DNA from 2 places in the Carbonatibacter coralli genome. Region 2 is predicted to be linked to the other one. Evidence: predicted binding sites of a transcription regulator. Region 2 holds the regulator's gene; the other holds the start of a gene.
What was found. Region 2 encodes HrcA, which represses chaperone genes, less so after heat shock. Its sites were predicted from a motif close to GTTAGCACTCNCCNNNGGNGAGTGCTAAC; they were not measured.
Positions count from the first base shown of each region.

Region 1: groES (co-chaperone GroES) is a predicted target of HrcA. The motif match lies at 5,792-5,820, and genes of this name have one in related genera.

Region 1 covers NZ_JBBUTJ010000007.1:71,065-81,779, forward strand. Annotated here, with positions in the region: gene trkA (Trk system potassium transporter TrkA) at 1-1,312, shown strand, start outside; gene AAAH10_RS14300 (HAD family hydrolase) at 1,332-2,000, shown strand; gene hfq (RNA chaperone Hfq) at 2,131-2,382, shown strand; gene hflX (GTPase HflX) at 2,474-3,805, shown strand; gene AAAH10_RS14315 (helix-turn-helix domain-containing protein) at 3,891-4,376, opposite strand; gene AAAH10_RS14320 (hypothetical protein) at 4,726-5,637, shown strand; gene groES (co-chaperone GroES) at 5,892-6,179, shown strand; gene groL (chaperonin GroEL) at 6,208-7,860, shown strand; gene AAAH10_RS14335 (peptidoglycan DD-metalloendopeptidase family protein) at 8,093-9,670, shown strand; gene AAAH10_RS14340 (bactofilin family protein) at 9,681-10,112, shown strand; gene AAAH10_RS14345 (ammonium transporter AmtB) at 10,272-10,715, opposite strand, start outside.
Region 2 covers NZ_JBBUTJ010000006.1:68,436-79,150, reverse strand. Annotated here, with positions in the region: gene AAAH10_RS13500 (hypothetical protein) at 1-334, shown strand, start outside; gene AAAH10_RS13495 (L,D-transpeptidase family protein) at 424-975, shown strand; gene AAAH10_RS13490 (hypothetical protein) at 1,062-1,628, shown strand; gene grpE (nucleotide exchange factor GrpE) at 1,712-2,350, opposite strand; gene hrcA (heat-inducible transcriptional repressor HrcA) at 2,411-3,442, opposite strand; gene ribA (GTP cyclohydrolase II) at 3,623-4,798, opposite strand; gene AAAH10_RS13470 (gamma-butyrobetaine hydroxylase family protein) at 4,894-5,319, opposite strand; gene AAAH10_RS13465 (Trm112 family protein) at 5,323-5,508, opposite strand; gene AAAH10_RS13460 (LON peptidase substrate-binding domain-containing protein) at 5,564-6,247, opposite strand; gene AAAH10_RS13455 (tetratricopeptide repeat protein) at 6,372-7,322, opposite strand; gene AAAH10_RS13450 (prolyl-tRNA synthetase associated domain-containing protein) at 7,443-7,970, opposite strand; tRNA gene AAAH10_RS13445 (tRNA-Gly) at 8,170-8,244, shown strand; tRNA gene AAAH10_RS13440 (tRNA-Gly) at 8,311-8,385, shown strand; gene AAAH10_RS13435 (GFA family protein) at 8,546-8,977, opposite strand; gene AAAH10_RS13430 (LysR family transcriptional regulator) at 9,071-9,946, opposite strand; gene AAAH10_RS13425 (GcvT family protein) at 10,098-10,715, shown strand, end outside.

The DNA.
Region 1 (10,715 bases), on a different contig from region 2:
GGATGCTGATATCACGGTTGTTGATCGGGATCCTGCACTGGTTGAGAAGATCTCTGATGCTCTGGATGTCAAGGGGGTGATTGGTTTTGCCTCCCACCCGGATGTTCTCGAGAAGGCCGGCGTTGCGAATGCCGATATGCTGATCGCTGTCACGCATGCGGATGAAGTGAACATGGTGGCCTGCCAGATTGCACACTCCATTTTTGATGTGCCGACGAAGATTGCGCGCATCAGGGATCAGAGCTACCTGAATCCCATGTGGTCGGATCTGTTCAGCCGCGAGAACATGCCGATTGATGTGATCATTTCACCCGAGCTTGAGGTGGCCGAGGCCATTGAACGTCGCCTGAACATTCCCGGTGCCTTTGATGTGGTTCCGCTGGCCGAGGGCAAGATTTCCCTGATCGGCATTCACTGTAGCGATGATACCCCCATCATCAATACACCGCTCAGACAGCTGACCGAGCTTTTCCCTAAACTGCATGTCCGCGTTGTCGGGATCAGTCGCGAGGGACGCGGGTTCGTTCCCACAGCGGATGACGAATTGAGGGCTGGTGATGATATCTATGTCGTCGTTGATCAGGAACACCTGCAGCGGACGATGGAAGTCTTTGGGCACTCCGAGAAGGAAGCGCGCAAGGTTATCATTGTCGGCGGGGGCAACATTGGTTTCAATCTGGCCAGACGTATTGAGGAAAGTCATCCCCATGTGCACCTGAAGCTGATCGAGGTTGACAAGAAGCAGGCTGAACGGGTTGCCCGTGCACTGGAACGGACTGTCGTGATCCACGGAGATGCCCTGGAAACGGAAATCCTCGAGGAATGCAATATCGACAATGCGGAAACGATTGTTGCCGTGTCCAATGACGACGAAGTCAACATTCTCTCCAGTCTGCTTGCCAAAAGGCATGGCTGCAGGCGGGCGACGGCTCTGATCAATACCGGCTCCTACAGCTCGATCATCAGCACGCTGGGGATCGACACGGTTGTGAATCCCCGCTCCATTACGGTCTCCCGGATTTTGCAGCACGTCCGTCGCGGACGCATCCGTTCCGTACACACCGTTGCGGATGGTCTGGGGGAGATTATCGAGGCAGAGGCTCTGGAAACATCAGGGCTTGTCGGTGTTCCCATTCGTGAGGTCAAGCTGCCTCCCGGCGTGATTGTCGGGGCGATCCTGCGCGGTGAGGAGGTGATCATTCCGCGCGGCGGGACGGTAATCAGGGCACACGATCTCGTGGTGATTTTCTCCTCAACGGAAGCTGTGAAGAAGGTGGAGAAATTCTTTGCGGTCAAGCTTGAGTTCTTTTGATTGAGGGACAGGACAGAGAATGCCTGACAATGCCGCTTTTTTAAGCACGAAGCCCAAAGCAGTCCTGTTTGACTGGGACAACACCCTGGTTGACAGCTGGCTGCCTATACACAAGGCTCTGGAAGAGACCTTTCTGGTGATGGGCAGAACACCCTGGACACTTGAGGAGACAAAGGAAAGGGTTCGCACCTCTGCACGCGAAGCCTTTCCTGTTTTGTTCCCCGGGCGCTCGGATGAAGCCATGAGCGCATTTTATGATGCCTACGAACGCTCGCATATCGAGGTTGTGACACCGCTGTACGGGGCGAGGGAACTTCTTGATGTCTTGCATCAGGCGGGATGCCTCCTCGGACTGGTGAGCAACAAAAAGGGGGATTTGCTCCGAAAGGAGGTCGAGGCTCTGGGATGGGAAGGGTTCTTCCATTCTGTTGTCGGGGCCAATGATGCGGCAAAGGACAAGCCGGCCCGTGATGTGCTTGAGCTTGCCCTGCAGGGAACGGCTCTTGAACCCGGTCAGGATGTCTGGTTTGTCGGAGATACCGATATCGATATGCTTTGCGCTTCCCTGCATGGCTGCCCCTCTGTTCTGATCCGGGAGAACGAACCCCGGGAGGGTGAATTCGCAAATTGCTGGCCGGATCAGTGGTTTTCTGACTGCCTGAGCTTCTCAAAAGGCTTGAAATTCTGAAAGAAAACACCTTTTTATTGATTTGTGTTTGTCTTTCCTGATGAAAATGCTAAAAAAATTTGTTGCTGACTGTAAAAGACGGCACCCCAACCAAAAAGTGATCCAATAATAAGATAGGGGAACGAACGCGATGGCCGCGGATAAATCACAAAACGTCCAAGATGTTTTTCTGAACACTATTCGGAAGAGCAAAGTTCCAGTCACGGTTTTTCTTGTAAACGGTGTTAAACTTCAGGGCATTGTTTCCTGGTTTGATAATTTTTCCGTTTTGCTGCGCCGGGATGCTCACGCACAGCTGGTTTACAAGCATGCTATTTCCACAATCATGCCTGCTACACCGGTTCAGCTCTTTGATCCGAGCAAGGAAAACGACGCAGAGTAACTCTCTGTCTGTTGTTTTCTTTCCGTTAAGTTTAATACAGATTTTGAGCCGCTCGGAGAAAGGGGTTTTTCCGAGCGGTATGGTGTGCTGAATGGGTAGTGAAAAAGGCAAGTCTGCACAGGGTGGCGTTGACAGAAGTGAACCGCCGGTTCGCGCTCTGGTGCTGCATCCTGATCTGAAGAAAAAACAGCAGTCAAGGACGGCTGATGCCCGGCTTGATGAGGCTGTCGGGCTGTCGCAGGCCATTAACCTTGAGCTGATCCATTACGAAGTGGTTCCGGTTGCCAGACCAAAACCTGCAACGCTGTTTGGACAGGGGGTTGTCGAGCGTTTTCACGACTTTGCGGAAACGCATGAAATTGATCTGGTTGTTGTCGATACTGCTCTGACACCTGTTCAGCAGCGGAATCTGGAACGGGAGTGGCACTGTAAGGTTATTGACCGGACGGGACTTATTCTCGAAATCTTTGGTGAGCGTGCCCGAACCAAGGAAGGGAAGCTCCAGGTTGATCTGGCCCAGCTGAACTATCAGCGTTCCAGACTGGTCAGATCCTGGACGCACCTTGAGCGTCAGCGTGGTGGTGCAGGTTTCATGGGTGGACCGGGCGAACGCCAGATTGAACTTGATCGCCGGATGATCGATGACAGGATTGTGCGACTTAAGAGCGATCTTGAACAGGTCAAGCGGACGCGTGAACTGCACCGTTCGGCCCGCAAGAAGGTGCCTTTCCCGATTGTTGCCCTGGTTGGTTATACCAATGCCGGAAAATCGACACTTTTCAATCGCCTGACCCAATCCGATGTTTTTGCACAGGATTTGCTGTTTGCCACGCTTGATCCGACCTTGCGGCGTGTTGCCCTTCCGTCAGGACGCGAGATCATTCTCTCGGATACTGTTGGCTTTATTTCGGATTTGCCGACAGATCTGATTGCGGCCTTTCGTGCAACGCTCGAGGAGGTTCTGGAGGCCGATATTCTCATCCACGTTCGGGATGTTTCACACGAGGACACAGAGGCCCAGAAGGAAGATGTCAGGGCTGTGCTGAGGGATTTGAAACTGGATGAGCAGATCCAGCAGGAAATGCTCGAAGCCTGGAACAAGCTTGATCTGGTCGGCGATGAAGAGCGCCCTGTTCTGGAAAGCCTTGCCGCCCGTGATGAACAGGTCATGATGTGTTCTGCTGTGACCGGGGAGGGCACGGATGCACTACTGGATCGCATTGAAACCATTCTGGATTCAAAGAACTTTCATGTTGAATATCTGGTTCCCTATGCGCAGGGGGCGGCTTTGTCGTGGCTGTATGAAAACGGCACTGTTCTTGAGCAGGAGCACAGGGAAGAAGGGGTTCTCATTTCCCTGAGCCTTCCGCAATCGGCCATAGACCGGTGTGAAACACGTTTTGCCCTGAAGCCTGTTGAATAGGATGAATTCGGGGTTCTGAAATCAAAAAAGCCACTTCGCAGAGGAAGTGGCTTTTTCTTTTCCTGTCAGGGAGAAGAAATCAGAATCAGGCGTCTGCTGTTTCTTCTTCGTCTTCTTCCAGCTGTACGGAGATTTTGCTCAGCGTCTTGGCCATTTCCAGAAGACGCTTTCTGACGACATCGTCTTCGATTTTGTAATAGGCGCGAACAAGTTCCAGGGTTTCCCTGCGGGCCATCGGATCCTTCTCGTACTGGATTTCGATGCCTTCTTCGGCCTGGCCGCGAATTTGACCGGGAGACAGATGGGCTGTTTCGTCTGTCATGTTGTCAAAGAAATAGCCGATGTCTGTGTCCAGAACCCTGGAAAGATCGTACAGACGACTTGCACCAATTCTGTTTGTGCCGCGTTCGTACTTCTGAACCTGCTGGAATGTCAGGCCAAGTATGTCACCAAGTTTCTCCTGGGATAATCCAAGCAGCGTTCTACGCAGGCGAAGTCTCTGACCAACATGAATGTCGATTGCATTGGGTACGCCGGTAATTCGCTTGGGAAGAGGTTTTCTTTTTGTCATCTTTTTCCTTCAGCGCAAAGAAAGGCTTTTGCTCTCAATTCGTCAGATCGTCTGGTGAATTGAAAATGGGGAGCAAGAGGCTCTTCCTTTTCTCTCTCGAATAGCATTGCTGTTGCTTAATATAAAAATAAGACTCTGCGGGTTAAAATGCAAGCATACGTTTGTGTGTGGCCTTCTGAAAAACGCTTTTGAGTTGTCTATGCAAAAAGGTTGATGCTCTTTATGATTTTCAGTTGAAAAGCTTTTTCAACCCTTTAAGATTTTCATCAAATGGATGTGTTGCACAAGCAGGACGTAAGGATTCGATATACGAATCGGGGGTTTTTGAGTTTCTTGTATAGGTTTCCTTATGAAGAAGCGTTTTCTTATTTCTGATCAGGGTGAGGTTCAATCCTGGGATTATAAAAATCCAATCAAGGCAGTAGTCGGCTTTGAAGGGATCTTTTCCAGTGGATTTGACCGACAGAATCTCATTGAAAAACTGGGGTGGATCGCTGTCGAGCGCGGTCTGGATCAGAATTCCTCTGTCCCCCGGGAGGTGTTGAATTTTACCTTTCACTCCTGTTTGCTGACCGAAGAGTCAATTACAGCCATGACGTCTGTTGTCATGCTGGCGACAGGTGCGGTTCGCCTGACCTACTATGACGGTCTCAAGTGGCGAATGGAAAACTATCATGAGTCAATTGGCGCAGTTGCCAGAATTCTTCCGCTTTACCGTGAAAGCATGGAAGCAATGGGACGTGAGCATTACATTGCGCTGGACAAGAATGCCCAGGAACTTCTGACAGACAGGGGGCCCTTGTCACTGGTGATGCAGCTGTGGGCCAACACGTCCGGTCTGCTTTCTGAAAGTGTGCTGGAATCTTTCAGGCGCATTGGCGTTTTGAACAGATCGGTCTTTATTCAGCCTGATGCCGGATACAGTGAGCCGAAATTTGTGCACATTGGTTCCGAAATCGGTGTTTATGGTCCGGAATGGCCACACATTGCAGTGGGGCATCCGGTGCATGAACAGCCGGATCCCGAGTACGGGACCTGGGTTCGGGAGGCTTACCGGCAGGTGATGGAAACGCGTCGTCCGCAATATCTCCACGTTGATGCCTGTATGACCATGAAAGACGGAAACCGTTGTCACAACCGGTATCGCTGTCTTCGCCTGCCATGGAAATCGGAAACAGGGGATCTGATCCTGATGGGGACTTCAGTGATCACTCCGAATGTCGATATTCCCTTTGTGACGCCCAAGAATTTCAAACTTTAATTCCTGCTGTTCCGGCAAGGGCCGGTCTTTCGGGCAGGGAAAGGTTCCTGTCTTATCCTTTTGATATAAAACAGGAAAAAAAATTACCTCTAAAAATGTATTTTTCTTTTTTCTCCGTATGCTTGACACCTCCGGCAGCGCTTTTTATATGGTTGTTAGCACTCGTCGAACGAGAGTGCTAAATATCACCTGTTTGTGATAGCCGGGCGCTGTTACAGGCTCGGTAAACGCTTTATGAAAACGGAGCTAATTCTATGAACTTCAAACCGCTGCACGATCGCGTCGTGGTTGAGCCACTGGAGCAGGAAGAAAAAACTGTTGGTGGCATCATCATTCCGGATACTGCCAAGGAAAAGCCGATGCAGGGCAAGGTTATTGCTGCTGGTTCCGGCACACGTGCTGACAATGGTCAGGTTATTGCGCTGGACGTCAAGGAAGGCGACACAGTGATCTATGGCAAATGGTCCGGCACCGAAGTCAAGATCGATGGCAAGACTCTGCTGATCATGCGTGAGTCCGACATCATGGGTATTTTGAACTGAGATCGCTCTAGCGTAAGGAGTAGAAAAAATGGCTGCTAAAGACGTAAAATTTGGCACAGACGCCCGCGAAAAGATGCTGCGTGGCGTGGACCTGCTTGCAAATGCTGTAAAGGTTACTCTGGGTCCGAAGGGCCGCAACGTTGTTCTGGACAAGGCCTTTGGTGCTCCACGCATCACCAAGGACGGTGTTTCTGTTGCGAAGGAAATCGAACTGGCTGACAAGTTCGAGAACATGGGCGCACAGATGGTTCGCGAAGTTGCGTCCAAAACAAATGATCTGGCTGGTGACGGCACAACGACTGCGACTGTTCTGACACAGGCGCTGATCCGTGAAGGTGCGAAGGCTGTTGCTGCCGGCATGAACCCGATGGATGTCAAGCGCGGTATCGACATGGCTGTTGAAGCTGCTGTTGAGCACCTCAAGGGCTCTGCAAAAACAATCTCCACAACCGGCGAAGTTGCGCAGGTTGGTACAATTTCTGCCAACGGCGAAGCTGAAATCGGCAACATGATCGCTGAAGCGATGGAAAAAGTTGGCAAGGAAGGCGTGATCACTGTTGAGGAAGCCAAGTCCCTGGCGACCGAGCTCGATGTTGTCGAGGGGATGCAGTTTGACCGCGGTTACCTGTCTCCATACTTCGTGACCAACACAGAGAAAATGGTTGCAGAGCTGGAAAACCCGTACATCCTGCTGCACGAAAAGAAACTGACTTCCCTGCAGCCAATGCTGCCGCTTCTGGAAGCTGCTGTTCAGTCCAGCCGTCCGCTGCTGATCATTGCTGAAGATGTTGAAGGTGAAGCACTGGCAACCCTGGTTGTGAACAAGCTGCGTGGTGGTCTGAAAATTGCTGCTGTCAAGGCTCCTGGCTTCGGTGATCGCCGCAAGGCCATGCTGGAAGACATCGCAATCCTGACTGGTGGTACTGTTGTTTCCGAAGACGTTGGTATCAAACTGGAAAGCGTGACACTGGACATGCTGGGTACTGCGAAGCGTGTTGCAATCACCAAGGAAGAAACAACCATCGTTGATGGTGCCGGTGAAGCAGACATGATCGAAGCGCGTTGCAACCAGATCCGTGCGCAGGCTGAAGAGACATCTTCCGACTACGACCGTGAAAAGCTGCAGGAGCGTCTGGCCAAGCTGGCTGGTGGTGTTGCTGTTCTGCGTGTTGGCGGTGCAACCGAAGTTGAAGTGAAAGAGCGCAAGGATCGCGTTGAGGATGCCATGAACGCAACCCGTGCTGCGGTTGAAGAAGGTATCGTTTCCGGCGGTGGTACAGCTCTGCTCGGCGCTGTGAAAGCCCTGGACGGCCTGGAAGGCGCGAACTCTGACCAGAGTGTTGGTGTTGGTGTTGTTCGTCGTGCTCTGGAAGCTCCGATCCGCCAGATCTCCGAAAATGCCGGTTACGAAGGTTCCATCGTTGTTGGCAAGGTTCGTGAAAGCAGCGAAGCCGGTTTCGGTTTCAACGCACAAACCGGTGAATACCTGAACCTCTTCGAAGCGGGTATCATCGATCCGGTCAAGGTTGTTCGTACTGCGCTGCAGGACGCCGGTTCCGTATCCGGTCTGATGATCACAACCGAAGCAATGGTTGCTGATGCACCGGAAGACAAAGCTGCAGCTGCTCCTGCAATGCCTGACATGGGCGGCATGGGCGGTATGGGTGGCATGGGCTTCTAATCGGGCCTGTTACCTGTCAAGACTGGAAAAGGGGAGGCCTCGTGCCTCCCTTTTTTGCTTTGTCACTGATCTCGTTCATAGATATAGCGCTATGAATGACTCTTCTTTCAGACTTTTCTTTACCCTTTGCTCAAGGGAATGTGATCGGTTATAAGATATCAACTGAATACACATTCCAGTGAAAATAACCTGCTGTGAAAAGATCTTTGAGGGAACGCCAAGGGGGAATGAATTGAGGTTTGACGATAAATCGCTTGGTAAAACATTGACGCGTTTCTGGGATCGTGCCTTTACCCCGCGAGAAATTCACTTCTCCAGCGAAAACAAGGTTGTTTTCCTTCGCTTCAGTCGGCGTTTCCAGCAGTTGATGTCTGCGTCCGCTCTCTGCCTTCTGGCGGGTGTGGGCTATGCCGGTGTTGTCTATCAGGATTTGAACGAGACCATTGCTGCCAAACAACAGTCCATTGCCGAGGAACGTCTCAAGTATTTCGAATTGCTGCAGCTTGTTGGCGAGTATCATACCCAGTTTTCCAAAATCACCGAGGATCTGCAGTACAATCAGGGCGAACTGCTCTCGCTGCTTGAGGCCGGGGAGGGAGACAATGCCCTTTCGGCTGACGAGGCTCTCAAGACCCTGAGAAAGTCCGAGGCGGAAAAACATCGCGTTCTTGCTGCCAGACAGGAAGTTGAAGACAGGTTGCGCGCCTTTGAGGGCGAGCTGGATTCAATCCCTGCGCAGGGTGATGATCTGGTGCAGCGTATTTCCGGCCTGAGAGAGAATCTTGGTCTGGGACTGGGAGAGGGTGATCTTCTGGATGACGCCGAGATCTCTCTGGGGCAGCTGGTGGCCAAGCAGGAGCGTCAGCTGATCTCGCTGAACACCCGGTTGCGGGACCAGAAACAGCTGGAACAGCAGATTGAAAAGCTGACGGCTGAGCTGAAAAGTGAACAGGACAAGGTCAGTTCCACCGGGAAGAGCCTGGTGCGGGCACTGGATGAAAAACGCGTGGCAGAAGCCCAGTTGGCCCAGGCCTTTTTCGAGAAGGATGATCTGGAAGTCGAACTGACGAGCTATGTCGATCGCTCCGGTGATCTGGATGACGAGCTGGAACGTCTGAAAACCTCAACTCTCGAGGCGGCAAATGCACAGCGTGAACTGCTTGTCCGTCTGATGGAGCGCTCCAAGGGCTCGATTGACATGATTGAGACCACTGTGGAGATGACAGGGCTTGATATGGACAAGCTTATGGGGGTTCAGGGTGATGATGCCCGGGCACAGGGTGGACCTTTCATTCCCGAGGAAGGGTATGAAGAGGAAAGACTGTGGCATGCTTCCATTATGGAGCTGGGGTCGTATCTTGATCGCTGGGATGCCTTGCAGGAAGTGGTTTCAAAGCTTCCGCTTGCAGCACCAATGGATCAGTATCGCGTTACGAGTTCCTTCGGAAAGCGCCGGGACCCTGTAACGGGACGCACGGCCCGCCACAACGGTATGGATCTGGCTGCGCCCATGCGCTCTTCCGTTTATGCGCCGGCTCCGGGCAAGGTTGTTTACGCTGGCTGGCGCGGTCGTTACGGACGCTTTGTCGAAATTGACCATGGCAACGGTATTCGCACGCGCTATGCTCACCTGAATAAAATTATGGTCGAGCGTGGACAAACGGTATCGCATCGTGAGAAAATCGCGCTTCTGGGTAATTCTGGTCGCAGCACCGGACCGCATGTTCACTATGAGGTTCTGTTTAACGGCCAGCACGTTGATCCGCGTAACTTTGTAAAGGCTGGAAAGCATGTTTTCAAAACCCAATAAGAATGGCAGCATGACCTCCATTTTCAGCAATGATCTTGTGATCGAGGGCGATGTTCACACCAAGGGTGACCTGCAGCTTGACGGGACCGTGGTCGGTGATCTGTCCGGTGAGCGCATTATTGTCGGTCAGGACGGACGCGTTCAGGGCGGGATCAAGGCCAGAAGTGTCAGGGTTCTGGGTTCCGTTTCCGGAAATATCAATGCCGAGAACGTCTACATCGCTGAAACCGCGCGAATTGACGGAGATATTGTCCACGAGGTTCTGTCCATCGAATCAGGTGCGCATGTTCATGGCCGCATGATCCGTGCGCAGGATGCGGATGCCAAGGAAGGGCAGACGCCTCTGCAGATCGCTGCTGCGCAGGCTGAAAAGGAACTGGAAGATGATTCTGCTGTTGTGCATTCGGCGGGATGGACCGGAGAAAACAAGGAAGCGTCCTGACGATTTTCCGGATCGGTGGTTTTGTCGAAAGGCCTGCTTTGAGCGGGCCTTTTCTGTTTTCTGCCTTTGGATTTTTTCGGGAATTGCAGATAAAAAAAGCCCGCTCAACCGGAGGATGGAGCGGGCCAGTGGATGCCTTGGTTTAGGGAGACAAGGCTATCAGATAAGGCTGGAGTTTCCTGCGCCGAATTCGGGGTAGGCTTCCAGGCCGAGTTCGCTTTTGTCCAGGCCCAGAATTTGTTCTTCCTCGCTGGCGCGAACGCCAACTGTGAGCTTGAGGACATGCCAGAGGATCAGGCTTGCTGTGAAGGCAAAGATGCCGATTGCAACAATCCCTATGGCTTGTGTTGAGAAGCTGGCGTCTGCGTTGGAGAGCGGAACGGCCAGAGTGCCCCAGATGCCGCAAACGAGGTGGACGGGAACGGCGCCGACGACGTCGTCAAGTTTGAAGCGATCCAGAAGCGGAACGGCAAAGACAACCAGCACGCCTCCAACAGCACCGATTGCAAGGGCCAGCATTGGAGAAGGCGCAAGGGGTTCGGCTGTGATTGAAACCAGTCCGGCCAGCGCGCCGTTGAGGGCCATGGTCAGATCGGGTTTCTT
Region 2 (10,715 bases):
CGATAACGGTCAAAAGTGGTTTAATCTGAGGCAACCCGGCAGCAACAGCCTGGTCAACACAGTCCAGGTGCAATCCCCTTCCTTTCAGTCCACCCGTCCCCTCCTGAAAGACTCAGTCAGTGACTCTGTCCGGCAAACCGTCGCACCAGCGACTGCAAGCGATCCGGCGATCAGGGACAACACGGCTTCACAGGCGGCCAGCAAACACTATCAAAAGGCAGCCAATCAGATCAGACTCTCTGCGCCGGATGACATCGCGACAGAAATGCTGCGAAATCTTGATCAGTACGAAGCTCTCAAGGTCAACAGCTCAACACTGACCAATTCACTGTAGGACGGATCATATCTTGCCAGTCCGTGGTCAGGGAGGCATAAACCTCCTGACACTCTCAAGGCACGCTCTGCGCAGGAACTGTTTTTACAATGGACATTTTTATCAGACCTCTCCAATCCGAAGACAAAACTGAAAGCCCTACCGGATGGGTTGCCGTTTGCGGTCAGGATATCTGGCCCTGCTCCATTGGAAAAAACGGCGTTGTTGCAGCCGGTGACAAGGAAGAGGGTGACGGAAAAACACCGCTTGGCACATGGCCGCTCCGCAACATTCTTTTCCGTCCTGATCGCATTGCACCCGAAAACCGGGATTTCCTGCCGGATGGTTTGCGCTGCTCTCCGCTCTGCCAGCGCGATGGCTGGTGTGACGACCCTGCTGATCCCTCCTACAACAAGCCGGTTGCCATCCCCTGCCAGTCAGGCCACGAAAAGCTCTGGCGTGAAGATGCCACCTACGACATCATCGGCATTCTGGGGCACAACGACGATCCGGTCGTCCCCGGAAAAGGCTCGGCAATTTTCCTGCATCTTGCCAGAGCAGACTTTTCCGGAACAGAAGGCTGCATTGCCCTTCAAAAGGATGATCTGGTTTCGCTCCTTGGCAAAATTGGCAATCAGGCTCATTTTACCATTGAGGAATAATCCGCATCCTCACAGACTTTTGTGTGGTGAAATCCAGCAACCATAACCATCTCGAAACCTGAAAAGCGTTTCAAAGGGATAGCATTATGAAAATGTCCAAGCTTCTGCCTCTGCTTGCTGTATCAGGCGCCCTCGCGGCCTGCAGCTCTGTCAGCACGCTCAATCCTGTGTCCTATTCCGGTGGTTACTCGGCTTCCGAAGCCCAGAATGCTGCCCTGAGTGGCACAGTGAATGTTGAAGTGCTGGTTCAGGACGAGACCACACAGCAAGCCACAGAACAGGCCGTCACCGCTGCGCTGAACAAACATGGCCCGAAGTGGATCGTCACCCGTTTCGAAAGCTCTTCAAAAAGCCATTCCAGATACAAGCTGCGCTACATTATTGATGCACCTGTGAACCTGAATCCCATACAGATCTGCTCTCTGGAAGAAGAGGAACTGGATTTCAGCAAGGCCTCTTCAAACGGTGATGTTGTCATTGGTGCAGCTCTGTGCAGGGACACACACGCCCTGTCCTATTTGCGGGGCCGCCTTCTGCCGGCAGACAAACCGGGAACCGAAGCCTTCACCCGTGTGATCGGTGAAACCGGACGTACCCTGATGAGAAACATCAACCCGAACCGGGATGATTGCAGCTACATTGACTGCGACTGATCACATTCAGAATCAGGAACCCCATTCCACAAAAAAGCCCGGCCTGAGCCGGGCTTTTGCCTGTCAGAGCCTGTCGAGAGGAATCAGGCGCTTGTGTCGACTTTCTCGGGAGCCGGCTGTGACGGACCGCCCTTGGCAATACCGACACGCGCCGGACGCAACAGACGATCATGCAGCTTGAAGCCGGGTTGCATGACCTGAACAACGGTGCCTTCCGGCGTGTTGGGGTCCGGAACCTCGAAAAGAGCCTCATGCTGGTGCGGATCAAGACGAAGCCCCAGTGCCTCGACTTCCTTGATGCCGTGCTTTTCAAAAGCCTGAATCATGGAGCGACTGGTCATGGTGACGCCATCCAGCAGGGTCTTGAGCTGTTCTGATTCGGCAACGGCATCGGCAGGAACGGACTGGACTGCACGCTGCAGGTTGTCCATGACTTCCAGGAGGTCAACAACCAGCTTCTGCGGAGCATAGCGGGCCGCATCCTCCTTTTCGCGTTTGGTGCGGGCGCGAAGGTTTTCCATTTCTGCCATGGTCCGCAGCATCTGGTCCTTCATATCCGCCTTTTCAGCTTCCAGCGCAGCAATCACCGCCGTAATGTCAGCGGCAGCTTCACCGCCTTCTTCAAGCTGCTCTTCCTCTGCGACCAGATCCTCGAGAACCTCTTCCTGCTCGTTCAGAGTTTCGTTCTCTTGTTCTGCAGTTTGCTTTTCCGTGTCTGACATTCGTTTTCTACTCAATCCATAAGAAGTTTTGACTCTGCTGTCCCGTTCGGAACCGGAGAGCTATCCGATCATCCGTCCGAGAACCTTGGCCGTGTAATCCACCATGGGGATGATGCGGGCATAGTCAATCCGCGTAGGACCAATCACACCAATTGCACCGACAACCTGTTCCCGGGCATTCTTATAAGGGGCCATTACTACAGAACACCCGGCCTGGGCAAACAGTTCGTTTTCCGATCCGATAAAGATCTGAACGCCATCTGCAGCTTTGGTCATATCAAGCAACTTGATCAATGATTCCTTTTTTTCAAGGGCTGTGAAGAGATGACGGACCCTTTCCAGATCTTCCAGAGCCGTAATATCCCCCAGAAGCCGGGACTGCCCCTTTACAATCAGGGCGCCTCTGGGATCCCCCATTTCATCATTGGCCCAGGTCACGATGCCGAGTTCCACAACCTTTGCAGCCAGATGGTCCAGCTGCGCCCGATCCCTTTGAAGTTCAAGTCTGATCGCCTCGATGGCCTCTTCAAGCGTTCGACCGATCAGTCTGGCAGACAGATAGTTTCCGGCCTCAATCAGCGCCGAGGGCGGCAATCCCAGCGGCAGCTCGATCACCCGGTTTTCCACCTCCCCATTGGCTGTCACCAGCACAACAAGTGCCCGCCCCGGCCCCAGGGATACAAACTCGAGATGCTTGAGGGGTTCCTGCATTTTCGGGGCAACAACAACACCGGCACAGCTCGAAAGGCCGGAAATAAGGCCGGAAGCTGTCTCCAGAACTTCCGACATGGACCGGCCACCGGAGTTGCAGCGATCTTCGATATCCTCGCGCTCCTGCGGGCTCAGGCTTCCATATTCCATGAAACCGTTCACATACATGCGCAGCCCCAGGTCGGTCGGCAGTCGCCCTGCAGAGGTGTGGCGGGAAAACAGCAGCCCCATGTCTTCCAGATCAGCCATGACATTGCGGATTGTGGCCGCAGAGACATTCAGCCCGGCCATTTTGGAAAGAGTTCTGGAGCCCACAGGTTCACCGGTTCCGACATAGGCATCAACGACCTTGCGAAAGATCTCCCGCGATCTGTCGTTCATGTCTTCCAGAACGCTGTTCAAAACCTGCTTGTGCGTGGAATCCGTCACCGTGATGCTCTTTGCTTGTCTTGTTCCTGCTTTCTGAATCTAGGGCGCGCAAAAGCGCGGGTCAATAGAGACAGCCCCTGACAGATGGACTAACAGGTGGACAGACGAAAACCGGCCCCGGAAACAAAACCCTCAGATCATGTGACCGAAGCGTTCAACCTTGGTCTTGAGGTAGAACTCGTTGTGACCGTTGGAGGGGAAGAAGTGTTCAACCCTCTCGACCACATTCACACCCCACTGTTTAAGCTCGGCAACCTTGTCAGGATTATTGGTCATCAGGCGAACGGCATCGAAACCGAGCTGACGCAGAATCTCGGCAGCCGGAATATAGATCCGTTCATCCGGATCGAAACCCACAAGCTCGTTGGCTTCCATGGTATCAGAGCCGCGATCCTGGAGTTCATAGGCCCGCAGCTTGTTCATCAGACCGATTCCCCGGCCTTCCTGTGACAGATAAAGGAGAACTCCGGCCCCGGCCTGGTCCATCGCTGCAATTGCACCGCGAAGCTGATCCCCGCAGTCACACCGCAGACTTCCCAGCAGGTCTCCTGTAAAGCACTCCGAATGCAGACGTGCCAGAACGGGTTCACCCGGCTTGGGATCACCAACCAGAAGAGCCATGTGCTCGACACCTCCACCCGTTGGGCGGAAGGCAACAACGGTAACCTTTTCAGCAATTTCCAGCGGCACCCGCGCCGTGGCAACGCGTTTCAGGGCATAGGCAGACGCAGCCCTGTAACGCGCGATCTCGGAGGCAGAAACGAAAAGCAGGTCATGCTTTCTTGCAAAGGCTTCAAGTCCCGGCCCGTCCAGTGACAGGGAAGAAAGATCTGCAAACAGCACGGAAGGCAAAAGGCTGGCCAGCTTGACCAGCTGTACAGCATTGCGGGCCACCTTCTCGGGCAGCGGAATACTCAGCAGTTCCTCGTGAATCAGATTGCGTCCGGCAGGATCGTGCAGGGGATCAACCAGACAGGAAATCTGCTCAACCGGCATCTGGGCCAGATCAAAACCGATCACATCCCCGGTTGCCTCACGGCCATGAATCATGGATTTGGCTTCATCGATTCCGATTGCGGCAGCCCGCCGTGCTGTCAGAACCAGCGAAGGCTCATTGCCCCCGGCAAGGGCTTTCATATGATCCAGAGCCTGATCACTCGCGGTCTCGGCAGCCTGAATCAGCGCGCACCCCTGATCTTCCTCATAAACAAGAACAGGGACTCCGCGTCGCATCTCTGCCATGGCGCGTTCCACGGCATTGAGAAGTTGCGGTGATGCTTCATCACGTTGTGCTGATTCTTGAACCACAGGCGGCACTTTCATAGCTTGGAGGGGAACAGACTGCCCCGGGGATTCAGTCTGCGCTGCCATCATTTAAGAAGCTCTTACCAAAAAGACAAGTCTCAATGGACTGTCGGGCTGGCTCCGATTGATCCGGAAGGATCACGCGACAAGCCCTTTTCCTCCAGAGATGCCAGATAATCGGACCAGAGTTGTTCCTGATCCCGACCCAGTTTGTACAGATACTGCCACGAGTAGAGGCCGGTATCGTGCAAATCGTCAAAAACAATCTTTACCGCATAGTTGCCAACAGGCTCGATATTGATGATTCCGACGTGCATTCTGCCAGCGATTGTTTTCTTTTCACCGGAAGAATGCCCCTGAACCTCTGCCGAGGGGCTTTCAACCCGCAACAGCTCTGCGGTAATCAAAAAGACTTCACCGGTATTGAAGCTGACCTTCAGAATCTTTTCTGCAGAAAGATAGGCCAGATCAGTCACCCGGATCTGTGAATCAGCGTCATGGCTGTTTTCTTCAGCAATCGCCATCCCTCAGGACTCCAGAGAACGCGCTTCATCCACAAGCATGATCGGAATCCCCTCGCGGATCGGATAGGCCAGACTGGCCTGACGGGAGATCAGCTCCTGCGCATCCGCATCATAATCAAGCGGAGCCTTGGTCAGAGGACAAACCAGAACTTCCAGCAATCTGGGATCGAGGCGGGTTTGATCATTCATTGGTTTCATTCCATTCAGTTCCTGCCGGATCGGGCGGATTTCTTCTTAGTACAGACTAGGAGCTTTTACCAGATCCCTGATGCAGAGCCATCTCCATGATGACTTCCATGACATCGGCACGCATGTTCAGATTGGGTGCTTCCAGAATGGCCTGTTTTTCCACAGGTGAAAAGGGGCAGATCATCGCAAGGGAGTTTACCAGACGGTGTGTTTCCGTCTGTTTGATCGCATCCCAGTCAGCCTGGATATTCTGGGCTTCAAAATAGCCGGACAAAACAGACAGGAGACGATCGCGGTCCAGATTTTTATCGTCCTCCCCCTCTTCCAGCATGTCAGCCCTGAAGGAGGAAAAATCGGCTTCAATCACCCGAAAGCCCTCTTCGGTCAGTTTTTCACTGCTCACTTCAAACCGGACAAGCCCCTTGAGGGAGATGACATAGCGGCCATCATCCGTTTCACCAAAGGTCGTGATTCGACCGGCACAGCCAACGGAATAAAGCGGGGCGGCTCCATCATCAATACTTTCGTGCTCGTGGCCTTCCTTGCCGGCATGAGCAGGTTGAATCATCCCGATGATCCTGTCATGGGACAAAGCGTGATCAATCATGGACAGATAACGCGGCTCAAAGATATTCAGGGGCATCTGCCCTCCTGGCAGGAGAAGGGCTCCGGTCAGAGGGAACACGGGAATTCTTGCCGGAAGATCTTCATAACGGGGGTCAAATACGCCACGGGACATAACTGTTGTTCTTTCTGCTGCTGATCACGAAAAGGCCGGGCAGCTGTCACAGTCTAACAGATGACCGGCTCTTTCCGAAATTTACGCCTGTCCCGAACCTTTGGATTGGAACAGGATTCCCGGATCAGGAGAACAGCAGGGAAGAAAGACGGCTGCGCATCTTGATGGTCAAAGGATCTGTAAAACCCCAGGCTTCAAAGAATTCCAGCAATTTCCTGCGGGAAGCCTGTTCGTTCCAGTCCCGGTCCTTGCGGAAGATTTCCAGCAGCAGCTCGGCAGCTTCCTCCCGATGGCCTTCAGCCTGCAGGGCAACGGCCAGATCAAAACGGGCCTGGTGATTGTCTGCATCGGCCTCCACGGCCTGACGCAGGGCCAGAACCTCGCTGGAATCCTTGCGTTCCCTGGACAGCTCAAGACGGGTCACAATCGCTGCCAGCTCGGGTGCTTTTTTCTGTTCTTCAGGCAGCTCTTCAAGGAATTCACCGGCTTCGGCTTCAAAACCCAGTTCCAGCTGGCAGTTCAGAATGCCCTGCACTGCTGCAATGTTTGAGGGATCGTGCTGATAGATCTGGCCATAGATGGAAAGTGCGGCCTCGAACTGACCGTCCTCGAAGGCCTGTTTCGCCTGTTCGACAGCCTGTGCCAGCGGATCATCGGAAGCCGCGCCGGTTGTCTCGATCAAACGCGTGACAAAGGCTTCCACCTCACTTGGTGGCTGAGCTCCGGCAAAGCCGTCGACAGGACGTCCCTGGAAGAAGGCATAGACCGTCGGCACAGACTGGATACGAAGCTGTCCGGCCAGCATCTGGTTTTCATCAATGTTGACCTTGACCATGCGAACAGCGCCACCAGCTTTCTCAACCGCAGCTTCCAGCGCAGGCATCAGCTGTTTGCAGGGACCACACCACGGGGCCCAGAAATCAACGATAACAGGCTTTTGCATGGAGGCTTCCAGCACATCACGCTGGAAATCCTGCTGGTTGGTCTCCTTGATCAGTGTGCCGTCATCTGCCGCAGCAGCTGTTTCCTGATCGCCCCCCTGTGCATAAGGGCCTGTTGCTGTAATGCCTTGCATTGTGATCTCTCCCATTTCCGGGCCTCGTTACGCCCGAAGTTTGATCCGGTTTCGTCCTCTGAAATGATGGTTTTACCCGCCAAGTGCAAGGGGCTTTTACGCCCCCCTGATTCACAGAGGCTATTCCTGTGGCAAAAGAGCCTCGAGATTCCCGAGATCCAGCAGGCTTGCCGGATGACCGACAGCCTCAAGAAAAGCCAGCAAATCCTTCGGTGCAATAGCACTGGTCATGGTGTTGACAAGCGGGTGGAAATTGGCGCGGTCAAAATCCAGAAAACCACTGTCCAGAACAACCTGGACAGCATTGTTCTCGTCATTGATCGCAGCGAAAGGGGTCACAGAGCCGGGAATCACACCCAGAAACTCCATCAGACGATCAGGACTGCCAAAGGAAACCTTGCCCGCACCGATCACCTTGCCCAGCGTCTTGAGATCAATCTGGCGGCTCTCAATGGAAACGACCAGCCACATCTGCCCCTTCTTGTTTCTCAGGAAAAGGTTCTTGCTGTGGGCACCGGGGAGTTCCCCGCGCAGTTCCTGTGATTCCTCCACGGTAAAAACAGCGGGGTGCTCGACGGTCTCGACAGAAATGCCGAGCGACTCCAGCTTGGCAAAAAGGGACTCCGGGCCATGAAGAGGCTGTGTCATGTTAGGCTCCTGTTCATTGATCTTTGACAAACCGCTTATCAGCACTGGAAAGCAAGGGCAAGGCAGGAGCCCGGACTGCTTTGAAAATCTTTTGCTTTAAAAAAAGCATCATAAAGCCAAAAAGGGGGTTGCATGGCCCGCCCCGCTGGAGTAAATACCCGTTCACCGACAGGGTAAACCTGTTGATGCACTGGTCCATGCGGGCGTAGCTCAGGGGTAGAGCGTCACCTTGCCAAGGTGAATGTCGTGAGTTCGAATCTCATCGCCCGCTCCAGTGATCCGGCTTCCAAGCTGAACAAACCTGGCAACGAGCCGGGTTTTTTATTGAAAAATGGCGTATGCGGGCGTAGCTCAGGGGTAGAGCGTCACCTTGCCAAGGTGAATGTCGTGAGTTCGAATCTCATCGCCCGCTCCATTTTTCCCGAAAAGAGGCCACTGGCCTTCCCCAGGAGAATTGAAACCGGGACAGACCGTGATCCGTCACAAGCTGCTCTCTGTCAGAGCAGACAGCACCACGTCTCTGTACAGTGTTCCCTTTGTCGACCAGACGAATTTACGGTCTTCCCTGCCTCCATCTATTTGAAGTCCATGGACAAAGCACCATCGGACGAGGCATCAAATTTCGGAAGCGCATCATCCAGCACACAGAAATCCGCCTTTTCCGCCACAAAGATGTGCCCGATGGTTTCAAGCCCTGTTTCCCCGTCCAGTGATCCGGCCAGAATCCCCGTTGCATCAAGCTCGTAAGGGTCCCAGAAAAGGCTGGAGCCACAGTTCCGGCAAAACCCGCGCCGGGCCACATCGGATGTCCTGTACCAGGCCAGGCCCTGATCTTCAGTGATTCGAATATCGGACTTGAGTGCCTTGCTGTGGGCTCCGAAACTCCCGTGAAGCTTCTGACACATGGTGCAGTGGCAATTGACGACACCGCGCAAGGGACCCGTCACTTCATATCTCACCTGACCACAAAGACATCCACCAGTGGAAATCGTTTTATCACTGGTCATTTTACGCTCCATTTCCTTGTCCCCCCGTCGTAATTCGTTTGCGATCCGGAATGATCTGGACAACAGGTTCCGAGCAACACGGTACCACTGTCATCAAAGCTCGATCGACGGATCATAACCTTCTGTCGAGAAGTGATTCTGCAAGAGTTTCATCAGGCGCCTGTGTGCTGTCCTGTGCCGATTGCGCAAGTGAACCGCGCCATAGACAGATTGCTGGATCAGCGGGGCACGCCTGACCTCTCGACACTGCCCGCTTTCGATCATCTTCTGCGCCATGTCATCCAGCAGATAGGCTGTCCCGCCCATGGAGTGCAGCAAGCCTGCAACCAGCACATTCTTTCCACTGGAGATGTTGGCCCGGGACAGTTCGGGATGATGAACTTCATGCGTTGCCGCAAAGGCGGGGGACAGGTTCGAGAAAATGTAGCTCTCCTGCCGGATTTCATCAAAATTATCAGTCTCGGTTGAAACCATCCGGCAGGTTATTTCCCCAAGGCTTTCAAAATGCAGGTCCGGGTGCGGCTTGGGCGTGAAAATAATGGCCAGATCCAGCAAACCGTGAATCAGGTCCCGGCACATCTGTTCGGAATAGTCTCCTTCAATGTAAAGGGTCGAGTCGGGGAAAAGCTCCCGGAATTCCTGGACCCAGTCTCCGATCTGCGATGTCGCCAGATCATGCTGCAAACCGATTTTCAGAGTCGTCACAACCGAGGGATTGACCTGGGTCACCCGCAGGGCCTCGAACCAGTTGCGCTGGAGTCTGCGGGCATGAGCTTCAAACTTCAGGCCGTGGATCGTCAGTTCGGTGCCCGAGCGATTGCGCTGGAACAGTTTAACACCCAACACTTTTTCGAGAGCCTGTATCCGGGAGGACACTGTGGACTGGGTGATGCCGATGTTCTCTGCAGTCCTGTTGAAAGACTGGGTTTCGCAGAGATCAAGGAAGGTTATGACCCAGTCAATCTGCATGAAAAGAAGCCCCCGTTTGCCATCGGAAAACACAAGCTAATCGAAAAAGGCGATCAATGGCAATAGGCCGAACGAATTGAAAGAAGAATCAGCGCGGTAAATACTCATCCCATTGCAATTTTCATGACCTTTTCGAGCTCGGGAGAACAGTATGTCAGCGTTACCGACATCTGCACGTGTGGTTATTATTGGAGGGGGCGTCGTCGGCTGCTCCGCCCTCTATCATCTGGCCAAGGCTGGCTGGACAGATTGTGTGCTACTGGAAAAGAACGAACTTACAGCCGGTTCCACCTGGCACGCAGCAGGAAATGTTCCAACCTTTTCAACATCCTGGTCCGTCATGAACATGCAACGGTACTCGACCGAGCTGTACCGTCGCCTGGGCGAGGAAGTTGACTATCCGATGAACTACCACGTGACCGGTTCCATCAGACTGGCACACTCCAAAGAACGCATGCAGGAGTTCGAACGCGCCAAGGGCATGGGCCTGCATCAGGGAATGGATCTGGAAATCCTGTCTCCCGAAGACATCACGGAACGCTATCCCTTTATCGAGACACACGATCTGGAAGGTGCGCTTTATGATCCGGCCGATGGCGACATCGACCCCGCACAGGTCACACAGGCTCTCGCCAAGGGCGCACGCGATCTGGGGGCAAAGATTGTCCGCTTCTGTCCGGCAACAGGTGTCAGCCGCGATGACGATGACTGGATTGTCCACACAGAGCAGGGCGACATCCGCTGCACCTATGTTGTCAACGCAGCAGGC